3 regions of the Caldifermentibacillus hisashii genome follow, and region 3 is predicted to be linked to each of the others. Evidence: riboswitches for the same ligand, from Rfam matches in the RefSeq annotation. Region 3 holds a riboswitch; each other region holds the start of a gene.
The links. Region 3 has a riboswitch for S-adenosylmethionine ahead of NSQ14_RS09795 (hypothetical protein). Riboswitches for the same ligand answer to the same signal wherever they lie in the genome.
Positions count from the first base shown of each region.

Region 1: linked by a shared signal. The riboswitch ahead of NSQ14_RS04410 (5-methyltetrahydropteroyltriglutamate--homocysteine S-methyltransferase) and the one ahead of NSQ14_RS09795 (hypothetical protein) in region 3 are both predicted to bind S-adenosylmethionine.
Region 2: linked by a shared signal. The riboswitch ahead of NSQ14_RS16810 (methionine biosynthesis PLP-dependent protein) and the one ahead of NSQ14_RS09795 (hypothetical protein) in region 3 are both predicted to bind S-adenosylmethionine.

Region 1 is NZ_CP155467.1:938,193-945,973, forward strand. Features, by position in the region: gene NSQ14_RS04390 (glycoside hydrolase family 3 C-terminal domain-containing protein) at 1-988, shown strand, start outside; gene NSQ14_RS04395 (hypothetical protein) at 991-1,617, shown strand; gene NSQ14_RS04400 (glycosyltransferase family A protein) at 1,651-2,667, shown strand; gene glf (UDP-galactopyranose mutase) at 3,170-4,279, shown strand; gene NSQ14_RS04410 (5-methyltetrahydropteroyltriglutamate--homocysteine S-methyltransferase) at 4,499-5,599, opposite strand; SAM riboswitch class I at 5,729-5,832, opposite strand; gene NSQ14_RS04415 (DUF4317 domain-containing protein) at 6,115-7,272, shown strand; gene NSQ14_RS04420 (helix-turn-helix transcriptional regulator) at 7,502-7,711, shown strand; gene NSQ14_RS04425 (hypothetical protein) at 7,708-7,781, shown strand, end outside.
Region 2 is NZ_CP155467.1:3,474,414-3,482,194, reverse strand. Features, by position in the region: partial or broken gene metC (cystathionine beta-lyase) at 141-1,348, opposite strand; gene NSQ14_RS16810 (methionine biosynthesis PLP-dependent protein) at 1,345-2,493, opposite strand; SAM riboswitch class I at 2,552-2,657, opposite strand; gene NSQ14_RS16805 (Cof-type HAD-IIB family hydrolase) at 3,050-3,895, opposite strand; gene NSQ14_RS16800 (Gfo/Idh/MocA family protein) at 4,238-5,224, shown strand; gene NSQ14_RS16795 (TetR/AcrR family transcriptional regulator) at 5,430-6,020, shown strand; gene NSQ14_RS16790 (DUF5367 family protein) at 6,017-6,430, shown strand; gene NSQ14_RS16785 (methyl-accepting chemotaxis protein) at 6,749-7,781, opposite strand, start outside.
Region 3 is NZ_CP155467.1:2,079,291-2,087,071, reverse strand. Features, by position in the region: gene queC (7-cyano-7-deazaguanine synthase QueC) at 1-637, shown strand, start outside; gene NSQ14_RS09810 (VUT family protein) at 840-1,388, shown strand; gene NSQ14_RS09805 (hypothetical protein) at 1,498-1,788, shown strand; gene NSQ14_RS09800 (gamma carbonic anhydrase family protein) at 1,910-2,437, opposite strand; SAM riboswitch class I at 2,748-2,871, shown strand; gene NSQ14_RS09795 (hypothetical protein) at 2,963-3,307, shown strand; gene NSQ14_RS09790 (aminotransferase class I/II-fold pyridoxal phosphate-dependent enzyme) at 3,304-4,806, shown strand; gene speE (polyamine aminopropyltransferase) at 4,815-5,474, shown strand; gene speB (agmatinase) at 5,658-6,518, shown strand; gene NSQ14_RS09775 (YitT family protein) at 6,930-7,781, opposite strand, start outside.

The sequences.
Region 1 (7,781 bases), 1.1 Mb from region 3:
CCCATCCGGTAAATTAGCAGAAAGCTACCCAATCCGTTATGAAGATACCCCTTCCTATCATCACTTCCCGGGCAAAGAAGTAAGTGTCGAATATCGGGAAGGACCATACATTGGCTATCGTTATTATGATACAGCGAATGTCCCGGTATTGTTCCCGTTTGGCTACGGGCTAAGTTATACAACATTTGCGTATGCCGATCTTAAGGTAAGCCGCAAAGGAGTAACATTTAACATAACGAATACCGGAAATCACGCCGGATCAGAAATTGCTCAACTGTATGTCGGTTGCAAGTCTGAAGCAATTTTTAGACCAAAAAAGGAATTAAAAGGATTTAAGAAAGTTTATCTTCAACCGGGTGAAACAAAGGAAGTTACCATTTCCTTTGATGATAAAACATTTCGTTATTTTAACGTAAAAACTAACCAATGGGAAATTGAGGATGCTGAATATGAAATAATGATTGGTGCTTCAAGTGTGGATATAAGATTGAATGGAAATCTACATGTCGAAGGAACCGCAGCACCCGTACCGTATGAAAAAGAAAAACTGCCATCTTATTATTCTGGAAAAGTAAGTAATGTAAGTTTAGAAGAGTTTGAACATTTGATTGGCAGAAAAGTTCCTGATCCGAACTGGGACCGTTCAAAGCCGCTTGGATACAATGATACAATTGCACAATGCCAATATGCAAAAGGTGGTTTTGCAAGATTTGCCTTTCATCTTATAAAATTTGCCCATTGGTTTTTAAGAAAAATTGGAAAAAGAAGCACGGCCAATCTCATCATCATGTCTGTTTATCATATGCCATTTCGGGGGATTTCCAGAATGACCGGCGGCATGATTAACATGCCAATGCTCGATGGCCTTTTAATGATTGTAAACGGACATTTCTTTAAAGGACTAAATTATTTCTTAAAGCAAAGAAAATTAATGTTAAAAGAAAAAAGTTCTTTAACCCGTGAAACTGACGCAGTTAAGGAGATGTAATCATGGCGAGTGGTAAAATCAAACAAAATAAAATGGTTGCGGGAATGATTGATATATGGGTAAAATACAAAGAGAAGCACCCGAATATTGCGCAGTTTCTAGTGTTTTTTATGTTAAGTAACGGGGTAACAGTTTTACAATTTGTATTAATGCCTTTATTAAAAAGCATTTTTGGGCAAACATCATTGGTAGACACAAATTTTCAGATTATGCAATTTGGGCACAATTTTGATGGTAGTCCTTATTATGTTTTTGACTATGCAGCGGGGTCCCTATCTAATGGTGGCGGTGGCGGTCTTGCTTATTTCCTTGCCGTACAAATTACAATCGGTATTGCACAAGTCATAAACTTTTTTGCCCAAAGAAATATAACATTTAAGTCGAATAGTAATATTTGGAAAGCTGCTTTTTGGTATGTCGTTGCTTATATTTTAATAACTATCGGTGCTGCAGCAGCTCAAGGTTTCTACAAAGCGCCAATCTATAACTATCTCATGAATACATGGGGATGGGGATCTGCTGGTGAAACGACTGCCGATATTATTACAATGCTCATTAACAGCGCAATTTCCTTCTGGGTATTTTTCCCGATCTTTAAAATTATTTTTAAAAACGAATCGGAAAAGTAGAAACCTAGGTTCAAAAAAAAGGTAGTGTGATAGATGAAATTATTATCAGTCGTTATTCCTTGTTATAATTCACAAGAATATATGAGAAATTGCATTGACTCCCTGTTGCCCGGGGGGGAGGATGTGGAATTGCTGATAGTAAATGACGGGTCCCGGGATCAAACAGCAGTAATTGCCAATGAATATGCAAAAAAATATCCAACTATTGTGAAAGCAATCCATCAAGAAAACGCCGGCCATGGTGGGGCTGTTAATACCGGTATTCGTCATGCTTCAGGTTTATATCTAAAAGTTGTGGACAGTGATGACTGGGTCGATTATCCATCGTATATGAAAATCTTGCACAAACTGAAAACGATGGCGAGAAATCATACGGTTGTTGATATGGTGGTCAGCAATTTTGTATTTGAAAAAGAAGGAAAGAAAAACAAGAAAGTAATGAAGTATGAAAATGTCTTTCCGCAAAATCGGATTTTTTCATGGGACGATATCGGTCGTTTTCGTAAAGGGCAATATATCATGATGCATTCCCTTATTTACAGGACGAATTTATTAAGAGAATGCGGCTTGGAATTACCGAAACATACTTTTTATGTTGATAATTTGTTTGTTTATCAGCCGCTCCAATATGTGAAAAAAATGATTTACATCGATGTGAATTTTTACCGTTATTTTATTGGCAGAAACGACCAGTCGGTAAATGAGAAGGTTATGATAAAACGAATTGATCAACAGATAAAGGTAAATAAGCTTATGATTGAACTTGTAAAATTGGATACAATTGAAAATCCAAAGCTACGGGAATACTTGCTCAATCATATTGAAATCGTGACGGTTATTTCGGCAATTATGTTAATTCGTTCAGGTACCCCGGAAAACTTGGAAAAGAAAAAGGAATTATGGAATTTTATTAGAGAAAGAGATTTTGAACTATATCATAATCTTAGATACGGAATGTTAGGTCAGCTCATGAATTTGCCCGGGCGAGTTGGTCGAACCATTTCTGTCGGAGCCTATAAAATCTCGCAAAAAATTGTCGGCTTTAATTAACAGATTTACTTGTAAAAAAGATGGCAAGTTGAATGCACATACCTTTCAATGGTAAGATAGTTGAAAGGTATTTTTTTTACAGATAAAACCAGCATGACGGTTATAAGGGGCTGAAAAAAGTATGGATTGAGGCTACTGAAAAACTACTCGAAATAAGTTCATGACCCAAAAATATAGTATGGTTAACCGCAAAAGTATTTCTAGTTATGGCGTTCGGAAAAATTTTTTCGCACCTTTTCAGTAGACTAGAGTGCCTTTCACGGACAAAAAGGGAAGCCAAACAGCGAGAACTGTCCAATAGAGCAAGCTCTCACCGACAAAAAGGGAAGTTAATCAGGAGAAACTGTCCAATAGAGCGGCTCTCGCGGACAAAATCGCAAGTCAATCCGTAGAAACAGAGGCTGTCCAAAAAGTCACTAATTTTGACTTTTTGGACAGCCGCTTCTTCATAAAGTGAGAAACGATTTTTGTTAGTGAATTTAAATAGCAAGGTGGAAGAAAGATGAATGAGGATTATTTAGTGGTAGGTTCCGGGCTTTTTGGCAGTACTTTTGCCTATGAAGCTGCCAAACGAGGGAAAAGGGTTAAGGTCATTGAAAAGCGGGACCATATCGGTGGTAATATTTATACTGAAACTTTGGAAGGGATTCAAGTTCATAAATACGGGGCCCATATTTTTCATACAAATAATAAGGAAATTTGGAACTATGTAAACCAGTTTGCTGAATTTAATCGATACACAAATAGTCCAATAGCCAATTTTAAAGGGGAAATTTATAATCTACCTTTTAATATGAATACATTTAATAAATTATGGGGTGTGATTACCCCGGAAGAAGCAAAAGCGAAAATTGAGGAACAAAGAAAGGCTGCCGGGATTGAGAAGCCGACGAATTTGGAGGAGCAAGCCATTTCCTTGGTCGGCACCGATATTTATGAAAAATTAATTAAAGGCTATACAGAGAAACAATGGGGAAGGAAAGCGACGGAACTGCCTGCTTTTATCATCAAACGGTTGCCGGTCCGCTTTACATATGACAACAACTATTTTAATGACCGTTATCAAGGTATTCCAATTGGCGGGTATACGCAAATTGTTGAAAAAATGCTTTCAAGTGAACGAATTGATGTGGAATTGAATACCGATTTTTTTGCAAAACGTGAAGAATATTTGCAGGAATTTCCAAAAGTTATTTATACCGGAATGATTGATCAATTTTTTGATTATCAATTTGGAGAATTAGAGTACCGTAGTTTGCATTTTGAAACGACGATTTTAGACCTAGAAAATTATCAAGGAAATGCGGTAGTCAATTATACGGATGCAGAAACACCTTTTACGCGAATTATTGAACATAAACATTTTGAATTTGGCAATCAACCAATAACAGTCATTACAAAAGAATATCCGCGAACGTGGAAAAAAGGTGATGAACCTTATTACCCGGTGAATGACGAAAAAAATAATGAAAAGTATCGGAAATATAGTGAACTTGCCGGACAATTTCCAAATGTTATTTTTGGCGGCAGACTTGGTATGTACAAATATTATGATATGCACCAAGTCATTGCCGCAGCCTTATCAGTCGTGAAAAAAGAATTTCATGAATGAGATTTTTCATAGAAAGTGGCTCGGAACAGTAATTCCGAGTCACTTTTTCCTAAAAGACACAATCCTGGAATTTTACAGTGTTCTCGTATTTCTTTGGCGATACCGATATGTTTTTATTTAGCATATGGTGAATGAACCTATAACCTGTAGTGTTCCGCAAACTTCTTTGGCGGTATTTACTTATTTTTTCTTTGCCATATGGTATAAAGAACCTAATATCTACAGTGTACCCCAGACTTCTTTTGCGATATCAATAATATATTTTAATTTTGCCCATTGCTCTTCTTCCGTTAACTTATTGCCGTGGTGAGTCGAAGCAAAACCGCATTGTGTACTAATACACAGTTGTTCAAGCGGAACATATTTGGCGGCTTCTTGTATCCGTGCTTTAATTACTTCTTTGTCTTCTAGTTTTCCGGACTTCGATGTGAAAATACCAATAACGACTTTGGGTCCGCCCTTTGGTATATATTTTAAAGGTTCAAAACCACCGGACCGTTCATCATCGTATTCAAGGAAGAAGCCGTCTACTTTTTCCTTAGCAAAAAAGGTGGGGGCGATATAATCATATGGACCCTCAAATGCCCAAGCCGATTGATAATTCCCGCGGCAAAGATGGGTTGTTACGATTAAGTCATCCGGTTTTCCTTCCAGTACACCATTTGCCACACGTAATGCCAAATCAATTGATTTTTGCCGTTCATCTTCCGGAATATCCGGGATACAGTAACCGGCAATCGCAACATCATCTAATTGCAGGTAACGACAGCCGGCATTATAGAATGCTTGAATCGCATCACGGTATGCTTGAATTAGATCTTTTGCAAAATCTTCAACATCCGGATAAACTTCTTCGTTTAGAATTCCCGGATAGAAAAATTGATTCGGACTCGGAATTGTCATTTTCGCAATGGCCCGGTCGCCGACAATTTCTTTAAATTCGATAAAATCTTGCAAGTGCGGATGGTTCGGATTAAAGCTGACTTTTCCAACAACGCGGACATTATATTTTTCGGTTTCGACGCCAACAAATTGATAACCTTGTTCAGGGATATACCCTTCAACCCCGTTTAAATGCTCCATAAAATCCGTATGCCAAAATCTCCGTCTGAACTCGCCATCCGTCACAGCTTTCAGACCAATTTCAATTTGTTTATCGACAATTCGTTTGATTTCTTCTGTTTCAATGGCTCTTAATTCCTCAGCTGTAATGGTTCCTTCTTGAAAGTCCTTTCTTGCTTTATGGATTCGCTCCGGACGAAGTAGGCTCCCTACTTGATCAGCTTTAAAAGGTGCTTTTGTAATTGTTTTTGTTGTCATGATGTTTCCCTCACTTTTTTTATTTTTTTGTTAAGCTTGTCAATATGGTAAGTCACCGGTATTGACAAATGAAAAACCTCTCTTCAAGAAAGAAGAGAGGTAAACATAACGATTATAGTTTTCGATCTCTTCTTATCTTCAAGCCAAAAGCTTTCTGGAATTGGCACAGTACTTTTAATAAGTCCGCTGCCGAGGTTTCTTCGGGCCAGTCCCTCCACCTCTCTAGATAAGAATATTTGAAAATATGAAATTAATCTTGTTTATTAATATATACGTATTATTCCTATATGTCAACTATTTTTTTAAAAAATTTGTTATGGACCTTTCGCAAATAATTTTCACCCACGTATGAACTTTCTTCAAATTTTAAGCAGATGTATGAGTAAAAATAGAGAAAAATTTTTTATCCCTTCATTAGTGATCGGCTTTATCATACGTGTTGATTGTCTTCTTCCAAAATGGTGAGCATTTGCTTATAATTAGTTAGGTAGACTAATAGAGTAGGGGAAGTTCTTATGAATGTAAAAGACATCGCAAATATCCGAAAGCAATTTAAGTTAGATAATCATCTTTTGCAAGTGAAAGATATTTTTAATGTGTATATTCGAAAAGAAAGCAGTGAAATTTTTTATCAAGAATGTCATCCGTTTCCGATGTTGGACCGGGAGCAGCAAGAATTATTTATGTTGAACTTCAAAAAGGTGTTAACCGGCCAGCTGGATGTAAAACTGTTTGAGCTAAAGTTTCAGGCGGAAGCAGAGGCGCATAGCAAGGACATTCTATACGAGGCAATCCAAAACGATGATGTTGAATCCTGGAAATCACAAATGCTTCTGCTTGTTGAAAAAATGGTCAAAGATATTCAGTATGAAAAAGATATCGTAATTACGTTCATTCGCGGCGAATATTATAAACCAACCAAAAGGACGAATGAGGAGACGGAAGAACACGCAAATGATTCCGTATATACCCATCCATTTATCCTTTGTAGCATAAATCGTACCGAACAGCCGAAAAAATCACTGCTTTTTGATTTTGTTGAGCTGGAGTTTAAAGCAAATGTAGTCGTCGATTCAATTATTAATTTAACATCACCAATGTCGGGATTCCTCTTTCCTTGTTTTACGGAAAATTACACTGATATTAATCATATTTTATACTCGACAGGGAAGGCAAACCAACCGGACTATCATATTATTGAGGATGTATTGAATGCGGAACCGGTGATGACCGCTCAAGACGATAAAGCAGTTTTTGAAGAAATTGTTAAAGAAGTGGTTGGTGAAGAAGTAGAATCGTCAACACTTTCGAATGTATATGAAGAAATTAATCGAATGATGGAAGAGGAAGAGGAACAAGATATTCCAAAACTCGATTATAAAGATGTTGAGCAGGTTTTGAAAGCAAGCGGAGTTGAAGATGTAAATCCGGAAAAAGTCGAAATGGCGTTTCAAAAAGTAATTGATGATGAAAAATATGAGCTAAAGGCAACAAGCTTAGTACCAAAATCGATAAAAATTCAAACAAAGGTTGCCAATATCTCAATCAGTCCGCAAGATTTGAAGTATGTTAAACAAGTAACCGTCAGCGGCAAACGTTGTATTTTAATTGAAGTTGATGAAGATGCCGTTATTGAAGGCTTTAAGCTCATACCGGAGACGTTGTTGAGTTGAAAAGGAATCGACTGGAGTAATGAATAAAACGAAGGGTGTCCAAAAGATGTTTATCTTTATGTTCACCCTTTTTTGTTGAATGCAGCTTAGTGAAAGATAACGGTTGCGGCAATATAGATTGGATTATCGTGAAAAAATACCGATGGAGTGTAAAGATACCTTTACATTCTATCGGTATTTTAGTATTATATATGTAAAGATATCTTTACTTTTTACGGAGGTTTGACTAATGCCGGTGATTAACCATATTCGAGAAATCCGTCAAAAAAAGGGGATCTCGCAAATTAAAATGGCTGAGGATTTACAAGTTACACGTCAAACGATAAATGCCATTGAAAAAAACAAGTATAATCCCAGTCTGGAATTAGCATTAAAAATCGTTGCGTATTTTAATATGCCGATTGATGAAATTTTTATTTTACAGGAGGATGAAAAATGAGTGTAAAAGACAGGAAAAAATGGGAAACGATTTTAACAAAGTGGACGCCATTCTTTATTATTGCTTGTGG
Region 2 (7,781 bases), 1.4 Mb from region 3:
CAGTTTGGATTGATAAGTCAATCTACCAAATTACAAACCCGGGGTTGTTAACTCGCTACCCCGGCCCCGGGTTGCAATTTTTTCTTACAATGCCAAAGATTAAAAATGCCCCAAACAGCAATCAACCCGAGATAAAAACTTTATATAAATCTCCCAACCGTTCGAGCCGCTACAGTTCCCGCTCCAACCGCTCTCTCTGCTATTTCGAGTGCCTGTGCAAGATCAGCAACCAAATCCTCACAATTTTCCAATCCTACCGAAAGTCGTAATAGTCCGTCTGTAATCCCGCGTTTTTCCCTTCTTTTTGCCTCATCGCCGCATGGGACATCGTCGCCGGATAAGATAGAATCGATTCGACCGCCCCTAAGCTAACAGCAAATACCGGGATTTCAAGGTTCTCCACAAAAGTCTTGGCAATGTCTTTGTTGGGCAATCTGAACGACAATACAGCTCCGGCACTAGTCGCCTGCCCCAAATGAATTTCATGTCCCGCATGTGTTGCAAGTCCCGGATAAAATACCTCTTCCACGAGTGGATGATTTTGCAAAAACTCAGCAATTACTTGTGCTGATTCTGAAGACTGTTTCATCCGCACGCTTAATGTTTTCATCCCCCTGTGCAAAGCCCAACAATCCGGAATCCCTAAAACGGCACCAAATGAGTTTTGAATAAAATACAATTGATCAGCCAATTTTTCATCTTTTACCACCGCCAAGCCCGCAACGACATCACTATGCCCGGCTAAAAATTTTGTGGCGCTGTGTAAGACAATGTCCGCACCTAATTCAAGCGGCCTTTGATGAAGGGGTGTCATGAATGTATTGTCGATATATACAAGACAATTGTGGGCTTTTGCTAATTTGACAACACCTCTAATATCTGTAATATGGAGTAACGGATTGGACGGGGTTTCCACATAGACAACTTTCGTATTGGGCCGAAAAGCGCCGGCCACTGCATCTAAATCCGTCATATCAACAAAAGTATGTTGAATTTGAAATTTCGTTAGTACTTTTGTGACCATGCGAAACGTTCCGCCATACACATCTTCGGAAATGATGACATGATCCCCGGATGATAGCAGCATGAAGGCCGATGAAATCGCGGCCATTCCGGATGCAAAGGCAAAACCTTGAACACCGCCTTCCAGTTCGGCAATGGTTTCTTCCAACACTTTTCGGGTTGGATTTCCTGAACGGGTATAGTCAAAAGGACCAAACGAATCGAATTGTCCTTGATGAAAAGTGGAAGAATAGTAGACAGGTGGATTTACTGCTCCTGTTTTGCCATCAATATAACAATCTTGAGAAATTAGTTTTGTTTCAAACCCATAATTTTTTTTGCTCATCGTACACTTGCCCCCTTACGCAATGCCGCTAATGCATGATCTAAATCCGCCTTCAAATCTTCAATATGTTCAATACCGACTGAAAACCGTAATAAGCGATTATCGACACCGTTTTTCATCCGGGTTTGTAGCGGAATATCGGCATGGGTTTGGGTAGCCGGGTAGGTAATAAAACTTTCAACCCCACCGAGACTTTCGGCAAAGGTAATCAATTTCAAACTTCTTAAAAAGGGGTCAACCCATTCTTCTTTTGCCAATCGAAACGACACCATGCCACCTCTACTTGGGTAGAGAACATCAGTCACTTCAGGTCTGTTATTTAAAAATTCGACTACCTGTTTTGCATTGTTTTGATGTGCTTCCATACGTAAAGCTAAGGTTTTTAAGCCGCGAATTAACAGCCAACTGTCAAGAGGGGATAAAACCGCACCGGCCGCATTATGATTTGTCGCAAGCTGTTCACAAATTTCCTGTCCCTTTGCAACAACAAATCCGGCCAGGACATCATTATGACCGCCAATATATTTTGTCGCACTATGAATGACAATGTCGGCCCCATCCACAATCGGTTTTTGCAAATAGGGGGTTAGAAAGGTGTTATCCACAATGAAAAGCAAGTGATGTTTTTTGGCAATGTGGGCAACTTTTTCAATATCTGTTTCAATCATTAACGGATTTGTTGGTGTTTCTATGTAAATCGCTTTTGTTTTTTCTGTGATTGCATCTTCCAATCCGTTGTAATCATTCACTTTCACATAGCTGGTTTTGATTCCATACGATTTTTCGTATTGATTGAACAATCGGTAAGTTCCGCCGTATAGGTCATTAAAGCTAAGAAGTTCATCATCTTTTTGAAAAAGGGAGAGGACGAGCTGAATAGCCGCCATCCCCGAACTACAGGCAAAAGCCTGATCTCCTTCTTCTAATTTTGCAAAACTCTCCTCTAATAAGGCACGTGTTGGATTTTTCGTCCGTGTATAATCATATCCTGTGGATAAACCAATTCCTTCATGACGATAGGCTGTGGATAAATAGATGGGTGGATTAACAGCCCCGGTTATATGTTCACTTCGATTGCCGATTTGCACTAATTTTGTTTGAATATGTTGATTTGCCAAGCTTGATTCCTCCTCGTATCCCCACATTTTTGGAAAATAAAAAGGACTTCTATAAGAAGAAGCCCCAACTGTTAATGAAAGTTTCTTCTTATCTTTCAGGTATTTCACCTGCTGGAATTAGCACCGTGGTCGACAAATGACCGGTTGCTGAGGCGTCATCGGGCCAGTCCCTCAACCTCTCTTGATAAGATTGCGATATTCAGTTTCATAAATGATTTTATTTATTCTAATTTACAATATCTTTTTAAAATAATCAAGGGAAAAATCATAGCATGCACATAATTTATATGGGAATAGTTTATTAATAATATACGTATCTATAGGAAACCAACGTGGCGGCCCTTATGGACTGAATGGTGCTCCTTTGTTAAAAAACTGTCTAATAGACTGCCCCTTATGGACAGTTTCATACTCGTTTTTTGGAAAAAGTTCAAGAGAGCTGGTTTTATGGACAGATTCACGCTCGTTTTTAAAAAAATTGTCCAGTAAAGCGGCTATAATGGACAGTTTGTAGTACATATTCCAAAAAAAGTCCAATAAACCGACCTTCATGGACATTTTGGCGCATCTCTAAATTTACCGTTTATGAAAGCACAAACTTTTCTAAAGCATAGGCCACGCCATCATCATCATTCGTTTTTGTTACAAACTTCGCATGACTTTTTACAAAATCCGTGGCATTCCCCATAGCAATGCTTGTTCCGGCAGCTTTGAACATCGATAAGTCATTCAGATTATCCCCGATTGCGACAGTATCTGCTTGTGGAATTTGAAAGTAATTTGCGAGGAAAAGAAGGGCATTTCCTTTACTTACCTGTTTATTTCCTACCTCAACGGTTAGATGGCTGCCGTTTGTGATTGAAATATCATCACGTTCAGAAAGCCGCTGTTGCAAATGATTTAGTTTTTTCTCATCCAAACTGACAGTATACATTTTATACGGATCTAACATTGAAAAATTTAGCTCACTAAAATCTGAGACAGTTAATAAATGATTTTGGTCATTTTGAACTTGAACCATTTGTTCAACCATTGGTCCGAAAACAGGGTCATCTTTTAACCGATTCAGTTCCGCATACAAATATTCTTTTCGTGTTTTATCAATGAAAATACCTTTATTTGTATAAATTTCATAATATAATTGAAAATCATTAAATATGTCCATAATTTTTTTCAATATATGTACAGGGATTGTTAGTGTTTGTAAGATTTTGTTATGAAAAACAACAGCTCCGTTTCCGGCAATAATAGGTGCTTCGAGGTTTATCTTTTTTATAATTTCTTGAATATCGTGTAAGGCGCGGCCTGAACAAAAGGTAACGATATGACCCTGTCTTTGAGCTTTTAAAATAGCATGACAATTGTTTTCGCTGATTGTATGATTGTTAGAAAAAAGGGTACCATCCATATCGATTGCAATAAGTTTCATCGTGTTCCTCCTTGCATCCTTTTTCGAATTAATAAAACAGGTGCCATCTTTATTTTACCATACTATTTGTCGTTTTTTCCGTTTCTATCTTCAGCCCACGACACAACATAATAAGTTATCCACATTTTTTAAAAAAATAAGCAAATTTGGTTGTTTTTGACCTTTAATGTGGATAAATTCAAATGGAAAATTCTACTAATTGTGGATAAGTCGTATTTCCACAATACTACCAGAGATTAATAAATTTACTCCTCATAGCTGTTCTATCTTTCACTCTTTCCACTTCTAGCCTTAAATATGTTATTATGAAATTAATCACAATGATATAATGGAGGTATTTTTATGATTCGTTTTGGAATTATCGGAACCAATTGGATTACCGAAAAATTTATTGATGCAGCTTCTAATATAGAGGATTTTTCGCTTGTAGCTGTATATTCACGTACCGAAGAGAGGGCAAAAGCGTTTGCAGCAAAATTTGACGTAACCAATATTTTTACCGATTTAGAAACAATGGCAAAGAGTGATGTCCTTGATGCAGTTTATATTGCCAGTCCAAACTCACTTCACGCAGAACAATCGATTCTATTTTTGCAACATGGAAAACATGTCATTTGTGAAAAGCCACTCGCTTCCAATGTAAAAGAAGCAGAAGCAATCGTTCAGACGGCAAAAGCCCATGGTGTGGTTTTCATGGAGGCGTTAAAAACAACTTTTGTCCCAAGTTTTGTAAGTATCAAAGAAAATTTACATAAAATCGGTACGGTACGCCGTTACTTTGCAAATTTTTGCCAGTATTCATCACGTTATGATAAATATAAAGAGGGAATTGTGCTAAATGCTTTTAATCCGGCCTTTTCCAATGGCTCATTAATGGACATTGGCGTGTATTGCATTTATCCGATGGTAGCGTTGTTTGGCGAACCAACGGATCTGCGTGCTAATGCATATATGCTCGAATCCGGTGTCGATGGGGAAGGAACGATTATTTTCTCCTATCCGGAAATGGAAGGGGTTGTCTCTTTCTCAAAAATTTCCAACTCATTCATTCCATCTGAGATTCAAGGGGAAAAAGGAACCATTGTTATTGATAAAATTTCAACGCCATCAAAAGTTGAGATTCATTATAATGATGGAACCGTTGAAGATATTAGCCGCCCACAAGTCGAAAACACCATGTATTATGAAGCAAAGGAATTTATTGAGCTAATTAAAGAAAACAAGACGGAATCGCAAATCAATACATATGCCAATTCTTTGACAACAAGCAAATTAATGGAACGGGCAAGGAAGCAAATCGGCTTAGTCTTTCCGGCTGACCGGAATTAAGGGAATTCTTCTCGGATTAACCTAGAATTCCGTTTGTTAAAAGAAAACATCATTTGCAGGGGATAATTGAATTGGTCTCCTGCTTTTTATATTGTGAGGAAATTTTTGCTTAATATGGGTTATAAAATATTGTAATCTTTATAAAAAGATGATATTATTTTTTTGAATTAAGTTAGTTAGTCAGATAACTAAAGGGGGTGTGAAAATGGCAAAACCAAACGTTATAAGTAAAGAGGATTTGATTAAATATGCAATGGAGTGTTTAGTAGATGTAGGGATAGAAAAATTTACTTTAAAATCTGTAGCAGAGGCGGCGGGTGTAACACAGGGTACAGTTTACTATCATTTCAGGACGAAGGAACAGTTATTACTAAATATTGTACAAAACATTTGTGAGCGTTCATGGGCGGAAATTTCCCAACAAAGTACTCAATTCAAGATAAATCGGGCAATAGAATCAGCCAAAAGTCGCTGTTCTTATGACTCTTTCTTCCACAAATTATTTTTCACTTTGGTTGTTTCAAGCTTCAATAACGAAAAAATAAGGAGTCAATTAGGAGGGATGATTTTGTCCGAAAATAATGCATTGGCTAAAAATTTATCAGCTCTATGGCCAAAATCACCGTTAGAGGGCGTTACTTTAGAAACGTGGGGAATCATCATTAATGCAATTGTTGACGGATTAGCATTACAAGCATTAGTAAGAAAGGACTTTCCTGTAGAAAAAACATATAAGGAACTTGAACAACTATTTAACGGCCTTAATCGTTTACTTGACGAGGGGGTAGAGGGATGAAAGTTTATTTTATAACGGTTATATGGGGTTTCTTTGTTTGGCTTTTTGCAACATTGTTTTTTGTGTTTTTTGGAGAACATGTTCTTTTTAGCCCCGGAACAGACATGTTTTTAATTAGCACTTTATTATTACTGGCCGGAACTGGGCTATTATTGTGGGGTATCACATATGTTTATCTATTCTTTGATAAATCCACTCATGCGCCGTTAAAGTTTGGAATAGTTGGTACGGCTATTGGTCTAGCATTAGACACGTTCACTTTAGCCAATTATCATTTTATATTTCCAAAATTAGATGATTCCCAAGTTATTGCGTTTACAGCATGGATGTCATTTGCCTATGCTTTATATTTACTCATACCTTTCATGATAAATCTACAAAGGACTAAAATGATTGATTCATCTTTATAAGTTGTACCCAGCTCGGAATTGTGTAAAGTATACTTATTCCCTTTAGTTATACAAATGGAGATATTCCGGTTCTTGCCTTAATTCCTCTCTTTTTTCTATAAAAAAAGGGTAGTGAATCTTCATTACTCTTTTTTGCTATTTTAAACCTCGTACTCAGGGATGAGAAACTCCCACTTTAAACCTCGCATTTCTGGCAGCGAAACGCCAACTTTAAGGCAGGGTAATTATATATCCGTATCATTATTATCTCAAGAATCCACTTATGCAAAGTCCAACCTCTATTTTAGAAAAAGTTTCCGTATGCCGGCTCAAATAGAACTATATTTGGTATTTCACCAAGTTTTGTTCCATTTCTTTTGAACGACGGCTTAGCTCTTCTGCAGTTTCTTTTAACTCTGTAAAAATTTGCAACTGGGATTCTGCAGTGGCGGCAAGTTCTTCACTGGCCGCTGCCGTTTGCTCTGATACTTGGGATGTATGGATAATAGCCGCTACCGTTTGATCTTTTGCCATGCCCATTTGTTCGATTGCATCTTTCATATCATTTATTTTTCGAATGATTGAATCAATACTGTCTGCAATATTGTTAAAAGAGGCATCTGTTTGGTTAACAGCGGTAAATTGCTCTTCAGAAATATTTTTCATATCATGGACTGCTTGAATCGCTTCTTGAGAATCTCTTTTGATACTGACCATCATACTAATAATTTGTTCGGTAGAAATTTTACTTTGATCGGCCAATTTTCGTACTTCATCTGCCACTACCGCGAAACCTTTCCCTGCTTCACCGGCTCTGGCCGCTTCAATAGCAGCGTTCAATGCTAACAAATTGGTTTGATCGGCAATATCTTTAATTGTACCGACAAAAGTCTCAATATCTTTTAAAGTAACTGTTAAATTATTTACGGTTGTAAATATTTTCTCTGACGATAATTGATTGCTCTCAGACTTTTCTCGTAAAATCCCTACCATTTCCAAACCTTGTTTATTTAAGTGATTCACATTTTCCGTTTCATTGATAATCGAATGATACCCGTCTGTGACAACAGAAATATGTTCGGATAATTGATCCATAACTTGCACACTTTTTTCCGCTTCCATTACTTGGTCAGAAGCGCTGACGGCAATTTCATTAATCGTATCGGATAATTCCTTAATGGATGTTACAGCCTCATTTGTTTCACTCGAAATGTGCTCTGAAGCTTGCAAGAAGGAATTGACATGATTCAATGATCCTGCAATAACAGAACGCATTTGCGAAGTGATGGAATTTAAATGACCGACAATTTTTTCTAAAGCTTTATTTTTTCCTGCGTCCATTTCAATTGAAAAATTCCCGTCTTTTATTAAA
Region 3 (7,781 bases):
GGGGCAAGATAGCACCACCTGTCTATTTTGGGCTCTCAATACGTTTCAAAATGTAGAAGCGGTAACCTTTGATTATAATCAGCGTCATAAAAAAGAAATCGAGTGTGCCAAATCTATTGCCGAAGAATTAAAGGTTAAGCACCATATTCTCGATATGAACTTATTAAATCAGCTGTCTCCGAGTGCTTTAACGAGAATGGACATCGACGTAAAAGCCGGAAAGAGTGGGGAGTTGCCATCGTCTTTTGTTCCCGGTAGAAATTTGATTTTCCTGTCAATGGCTGCAATTTTGGCTCAGCAAATCGGTGCGAAACATTTAGTCACCGGTGTTTGTGAAACGGATTTTAGCGGTTACCCGGATTGCCGCGATGTGTTTGTGAAGTCGTTGAATGTAACCATTAATTTGGCCATGGGGCAAGAATTTGTCATCCACACACCATTAATGTGGTTGGATAAAGCTGCCACTTGGAAAATGGCTGATGATTTAAATGTTCTTAAATTAATTAAGGAGAGAACATTAACTTGTTATGAGGGAATAATTGGTGATGGTTGTGGAAAATGTCCGGCTTGTCAATTACGTCGTCAAGGTTATGAAAAATATATGCAGATGAAGGCGAATGTTTCAACGGCTATTTAAAACGAAAGTTGTTGTGGAAATCACAACTGATTATTCCTAAAACCGGATTTTACGAACTTACATACCATAGAAATTCGTTGGCCTAGAAAGGTTGCAAGTCATCAGCGAAATTCCTGAGAAATTCTCGCTTTCATGCGTTGTAGTTTTTTATTTAGCCAGTTTATGAAAGATTACCAGTAAATAATGAGGAGTTATGATGTTAATGAGAGTCATTTTGTATTTAATGTTTATTGTGTTGGCGAATGTTATTACAGCCAGATTTCAACCGGTTCAAATAGGAATGTTTCATATTCCGTGGGGTACTTTTTTAATCGGAGCTACATTTATTTTCCGTGACTTAGTTCAAAATAAATATGGCAAGGGAAAAACGTATCTGTTAATACTTATTGCCCTGATATTGTCTGCCGTTTCATCTTATCTCTTAGGTGACACCTTATGGATTGTGATGGCTTCAGCTTTATCATTTCTTATCGCCGAGTCGACGGATACCGAAATTTATTCGCGCTTAAAATTACCGATGAGTTGGCGGGTGTTATACAGCGGGCTTGTTGGTGGATTATTCGATTCAGTTGTTTTTATCATAATTGGTTTAAGTCCGCTTGGTGCCGGCTTTATTCCTTGGGAAGCAGTACCGGCAGCGATTATTGGTCAAGTGATTGTAAAAACGATCATGCAAGGCTGTGGGGCAATTTTGCTTTCTCTTATGGTAAAAAATTCCCGTTTCCGAGCATTGATTTTATCCCATTCTTAACGGCGAGTCATAAAATCCACCAGATTTCCATCAAATTTTGAATCCTTTCCATGAATAGATCGTATAATACAAATAATACTGTTCTGGCAGTGAGAGGAGATTAAATGTTATGGTTTCTACAATATTAAAATTGATTACGGGTGGCTTGGAAGCTTTTTGGGGAATACCGATTTTAGGGGGAGCCATTATTTTTAGTATGGCTTGGGCACCGCTCGGAATCATGTTTGTTTTGCATATCATTACGCTCATATTTTCAATAATGGAAAAAAGATCTTTTCATGGAAGTGTGTTAGGGATTATTACATCCTGTTTAGGTTGGATTCCATTTCTCGGAATGGCCCTTCACATTATTACAGCAATTCTCTTATTAATAGACGGATTTCGATCAAGTTTTAAATAGAAACGACCTATAGGGGCAGTCCCGGAAAGTTTTTTATAAACGGATGCCCCTATTTGAAGTGAATACAAGTACATTTTTATTAATCCCGTTAACAGTACGTATCTTTAGCAACCGTTCTTTCTTATTTATTTTTTAATTGGGAAAGAATATCAATGTACTCCTTCCCTTTTTGTACGTAAACTTCAATTGAACCTTGAATTAACATGAAATCATGATCTGACAATTCACGGGCAACTTTTCCGGGAGAGCCGACCACCAGCGAGCGGGGAGGGATTTTTTTTTCGCCGGTTATCAGTGTATTCGCACCGATAATACATTGTTCACCGATTTCAGCATCATCTAAAATAGTAGACCCCATACCTACAATTGTGTTTCTTCCAATCTTACAGCCATGTAAAATTACATTATGTCCTACTGTTACACCGTCTTTAATGATGGTCGGATGATCTTCATAAAGATGGATGGTTACATTATCTTGAATACTGCATTTTTCTCCGATAATGATGGGCCCTTCATCACCGCGTAAAACGGCATTAAACCATACGGAACTTTCCTTTCCTATTGTTACATCACCAATTAAATATGCCCCCGGAGCAATAAAAACACTATCGTGAACATTTGGTGTTTTTCCTTTATAAGGAATTAACATAGTTTTGCCTCCATTATATGAAAGATTTGTATATTACTATTTTATCAATAATTTGATAAATTCCAAGTTCCTATTTAAGGTTTGCACCCAAAAAGGTTATTTGAAAATATTTTACAAAATATTTAATAAATATATCTATGAGGATAAAAAATATTGTGCCATTCGTATATGATTTATAGAAATGTTTACTTTCTTGGAGTTTATGGTAAACCTATAAACGTGCAAAAAAATTTTATTAAGACATTTCCAAAATAAATTGACATGTCTTTTTAAATCCTTTATTATTATTCCAGCATAAATAAAAGTTTCTCTCTTATTAATAGCCGTTGAGACGAGGGGTCTAAGATACGGTGGCAAACCAGTTTGGTTCACAGAACTAAATATTGGGTGCCCAACCTGAGCACAAAATGAGTACATTTTGTGAGCAATAAGAGGATAAGCAGCTGATATTAATCGAAGCTTTCCTTGCCTTTGGAGAGCTTTTTTTATGCCTAAACAAAAAAATTGTGTTAGGAGTGGTTAATATTGGCAGAGAAATTTTTATTCATATCGGAATCTGCAATAGAAGGATATCAGAATCAAATACCTGATGCAGGGCGGGATTCAACTTTCCTTCAAAAACCGTTTATTAAAGCAGCTTGTGAAGTGTTTTCACCAACAAGTACAACTCATGCGAGCAGGGAAAATATGACAACAGCTGTCCAAAATACTGTACAAATTACCTGCGCTGCATTCATTGATACAGGAAACACAAATGAACTTTGCGGAATCGTAGAGGGAACTTGTAAGGTACATGAGCAAATTTCTAATAGGGCAATGGAGTTCGACAAGGTGCTTACTACACTTAATGATAGTGGTGGCTGCCGATGATGAACAAACTACTGGAATTTGAACAACCGTTGATAAAAGCAGCGCCTAAATTAGATCACAATCAATTGCCCTTATTTCAAACACTAGTTCAATATGCCAGAAGAGATGTTACACCATTTGATGTCCCGGGTCACAAAATGGGGGCACAAATGAATCCGTTACGAATGGTTCTCGGGGATATGACAATGCGGATGGACGTCAACTCAATGAAAGAACTTGATCTGTTAAGCCATCCCCAATCGGTAATCAAAGAAGCCCAGGAATTAGCGGCTGATGCATTTGGAGCCGATCATGCTTATTTTTTAGTTAACGGTACGACAATTGGTATTATTGCCATGATTTTAGCAGCAGTAAAACCGGGTGAAACGCTTCTTGTACCGAGAAATTGTCATAAATCCGTTATGAATGGAATAATTTTGAGCGGGGCAAAACCGATATTTATTCAACCCGAAGTCGACTTGCATTTTGGGATTGCCCACGGTGTGTCTGTTAAAAATGTAAGAAAGGCATTAAATGAAAATCCGGAAACGAAAGCAATCCTTGTCACATATCCAACCTATTTTGGTGTAATGAATGAATTGGTGGAAATTTGTGAACTCGCCCACGAACGGGGTGTAACAGTTCTTGTCGACAGTGCTCATGGTGCTCACTTGGCTTTTATGCCTGATGACTATATCGATCCTCTTACAGCCGGAGCTGATGCAGTTACCGTTAGCATGCATAAAACAGGGGGTTCCTTAACCCAAAGTTCATTACTATTATTAAAAGGGAACCGAATTGCTCCGGAACGTATGCAAAAAATAGTGAATATGTTACAAACAACAAGTGCGAACTATTTGTTAATGAGTTCTTTGGATGTGGCACGAAGAGAGATGGTTCTGTTTGGAAAAAAGCGGTATAGGGAATTAAAACCGATTGTAATGGATGCTGTTCTGTCCATTGAAGCAAATTCGAACTATGAAGTATTAAAAGAAGCCTACGTGGAGAAATATTTCCAACAATCATATGATTGGACAAAACTTGTTATCCGTGTAAATGGAATTGGTTTTACCGGCTTTGATGTCTACACAATTTTAAAAGAAGAATACGGCATTCAAATGGAATTGGCTGAAGGATATGTCATTATGGCTGTGATTAGCTCGTTCGACACGAAAGAATCCATCGACAAACTAGTTTTTGCCTTGAAGGATATTGAGAAAAAGTATGGAAAACATGCAACGATCATTTCTACTCACGTCACAACAAGTGAAGTAAATAAATTAGTTCTTGTTCCGCGCGATGCTTTTTATGCTGAGCAAGAATCTATACCGATTGATCAAGCTGTTGGACGGATAAGTGCGGATACATTGATGATTTATCCGCCGGGTATTCCTCTTGTTATACCGGGAGAATTAATTTCCAACGAGGTGCTCAATCAATATCATTATTACTGTCAAACAATCGGGAGTGTATTAACTGAAGCAAAAGAGGCAAACCATATTAAAGTTGTGAAGGAATGATGTCATAAATGAATTGGTACACGGAATCGTGGAGCGATGAATGCAAATTTTCCATTGCTTACGATGAGAAAATTTATAGTGAAAAAACACCTTTCCAACAAATTGATTTTTATAAGGGTAAGGAGTTTGGCACATTTTTCACTTTAGATGGTTTGATGATGGTAAATGAAAAAGATGAATTTATTTACCACGAGATGATTGTTCACCCCGCATTCGCCACAAACCCAAATATAAAACGAGTTCTAATCATCGGTGGCGGTGATGGCGGTACGGCTCGTGAAGTTTTACGGTACAAATCGGTTGAAGAAGTGGTCATGGTTGAAATTGATGAACGTGTTTTTCGACTGTGTCAAAAGTATTTACCTGTTACTGCCGGCGGGATCGAGGAAGAGCCGCGAATGACCTTGAAATTCGAGGATGGTTTGGCTTATGTGAAAAAAGCACCCGATGCGTCGTTTGATTTAATTCTTGTTGATTCCACTGATCCGATTTCTGTAGGAGAAGGTCTTTTTACAATCGAATTTTATCAAGAATGTTATCGAGTATTAAGAAATGATGGAATCTTAATTAATCAGCATGAGTCACCATATTTTACTGAATATGCAGAAAATATGAAAAGGGCACACAAAAAGATTAAACATATTTTTCCTATTACGCATGTTTATTAGTACCATATGCCGACATATCCTTCCGGTCACTGGTTATTCGGCTTTGCTTCAAAGGTGTACGATCCGTTGCTAGATTTACACACGGAAGATTGGAAAAAATTTAAGATTCAAACAAAATATTACAATACCGAACTCCACCGCGGGCGTTTTGTTTGCCGAATTACGTAAGGGAGGCACTAGTAGATGGGGAATAAAAATATGAATATAAGTACTTTTATCGGTTGTGATAAATCTTATGAAGAAGCAAGCCTTGTTTTGTTCGGGGTACCTTTTGACGGAACAACGAGTTTCCGTCCGGGTACCCGTTTTGCAATGCAGGCAATTCGTACGGATTCATATGGTTTGGAAACTTATTCACCATATTTGGATCGGGATTTGGAGAATATAGCTGCTTTTGACGGTGGGGACTTAGACTTGCCATTTGGAAATACCGAAAAGGTAATGGATATTATTTTTGAATATAGCCGGGGCGTTTTAACTGATGGGAAGAAATTTCTAATGGTAGGGGGAGAACACCTTGTTAGTCTTTCTTCAATTAAAGCAGCATATGAAAAATATTCGGACTTACATTTGATCCATATTGATGCGCATACCGATCTACGTGAACATTATTTAGGTGAAAAACTGTCCCACGCTTCAGTCATTCGCAATTGTCATGGGTTTCTCGGTGACGGTCGGATTTTCCAATTCGGGATTCGCTCCGGTTTAAAAGAAGAATTTGAATGGGCAAAAGAACATACATATTTGGAAAAATTTTCTCTTGAAACATTTGCGGAAAAGATGGACGAATTAGCTAATGTGCCTGTTTATATTACGATTGATCTTGATGTTCTTGATCCGGGCATTTTTCCCGGCACTGGAACACCGGAACCGGGTGGAATTTCATATCGTGATTTATTAGATGCAATTGGGCATATGCAAAAATTGAACCAAATTGTTGCGGCAGACGTGGTTGAGTTATCACCACCATATGACCCTTCAGGCGCATCAACTGCAGTGGCATGTAAAACCGTTCGGGAAATGTTATTGACATTAGGGAAATAAATACGTGGGAGGTTCTTCATTCCTTACTAATGGTTAGTTGAACGGGCTGTTTATCCCACCTTTTTAAATGAAGTATCTTGATATGGGGGCTTGTCTCGCCGTTATGGTGGGAAAAAAGAATGTTAAAGACATAACATGTTGACGTTGGCTAATATGTTATGTCTTTTATTCTGTTTTTGGTTCAGATATTTTTTCGGCTTACTCAAAATGGGCCATCTATGAAAGACGTATTTTTTTACGTTTAAAATGCAAAAATGTCCGGCAAATATACGAATTCGCTTATTGCGGGACATTTTATATTTTTTCGGTGAACTAGAGAGGCTTCAGTAGCATTACCTCGCAAGCGATAATATTTTTTCGCTGACTATGACTCTGCTCTCGCCTAGAGGTTCGACAGTTGCCGAGTTTTCTTTACCAAATCTGATGAAACCGACCAATTACGTTTTGCGTTGAAATAATGCTGACAAATGATTTTGGATCTGCTGATTTCACAATTTGTTTTAATTGATGCATTTCACCTTTCATGATAACACAATACAACACTGTTTTGTCCTTTTGGGTATAGCCACCGCTTGCATTCCACATTGTCGTCCCGCGATGAAGTTCTTTTGTAATCGCCTCGTTCACTTCTTTCCCTTTATCTGTAATAATCAATAATGAGATGCGATCAACGTGGTTTAAGATAATATTATAAGTTTTCATGGATGAATAAAACGATATAATGGTGTACAAGGCAATTTCGCTATTAAAAATAAAGCCGGATAAAATAACAATAATTGTATTAATAATTAAGTTTGACTTTCCGACTGTGATATTACGATATTTTGCAATCACCCGTGATAATATATCAAAACCGCCTTCCGAACCGCCGCGACGGAGAACAAGACCACAACCGACCGCATTTAAAACCCCACCGAAAATAGCAGATAGTAAAGGATCATCCGTCCAAATATGTTTAATCGGGACTATTAATAAGAAAAACGAAACTAAACTTGTTGCTAATATTGTATAGAAGCTAAATTTTTTGCCCAGATAAATATATCCTAAGATCAGTAATGGTATATTTAAAAGGAAATAATAAACACCAACGTTAATAGGAATAAAATGGTTGAGTAATTGGGAAAAACCACTTACCCCTCCGGATAATAACCCTGCCGGTATGGTAAACATATTTAGTGCAAAAGCAGTAATAATTGTTCCAAGAACCATACAAAATAAGTCAATGAAAGTACTTATATTTGTTTTCTTTGTCATTATCGTTTC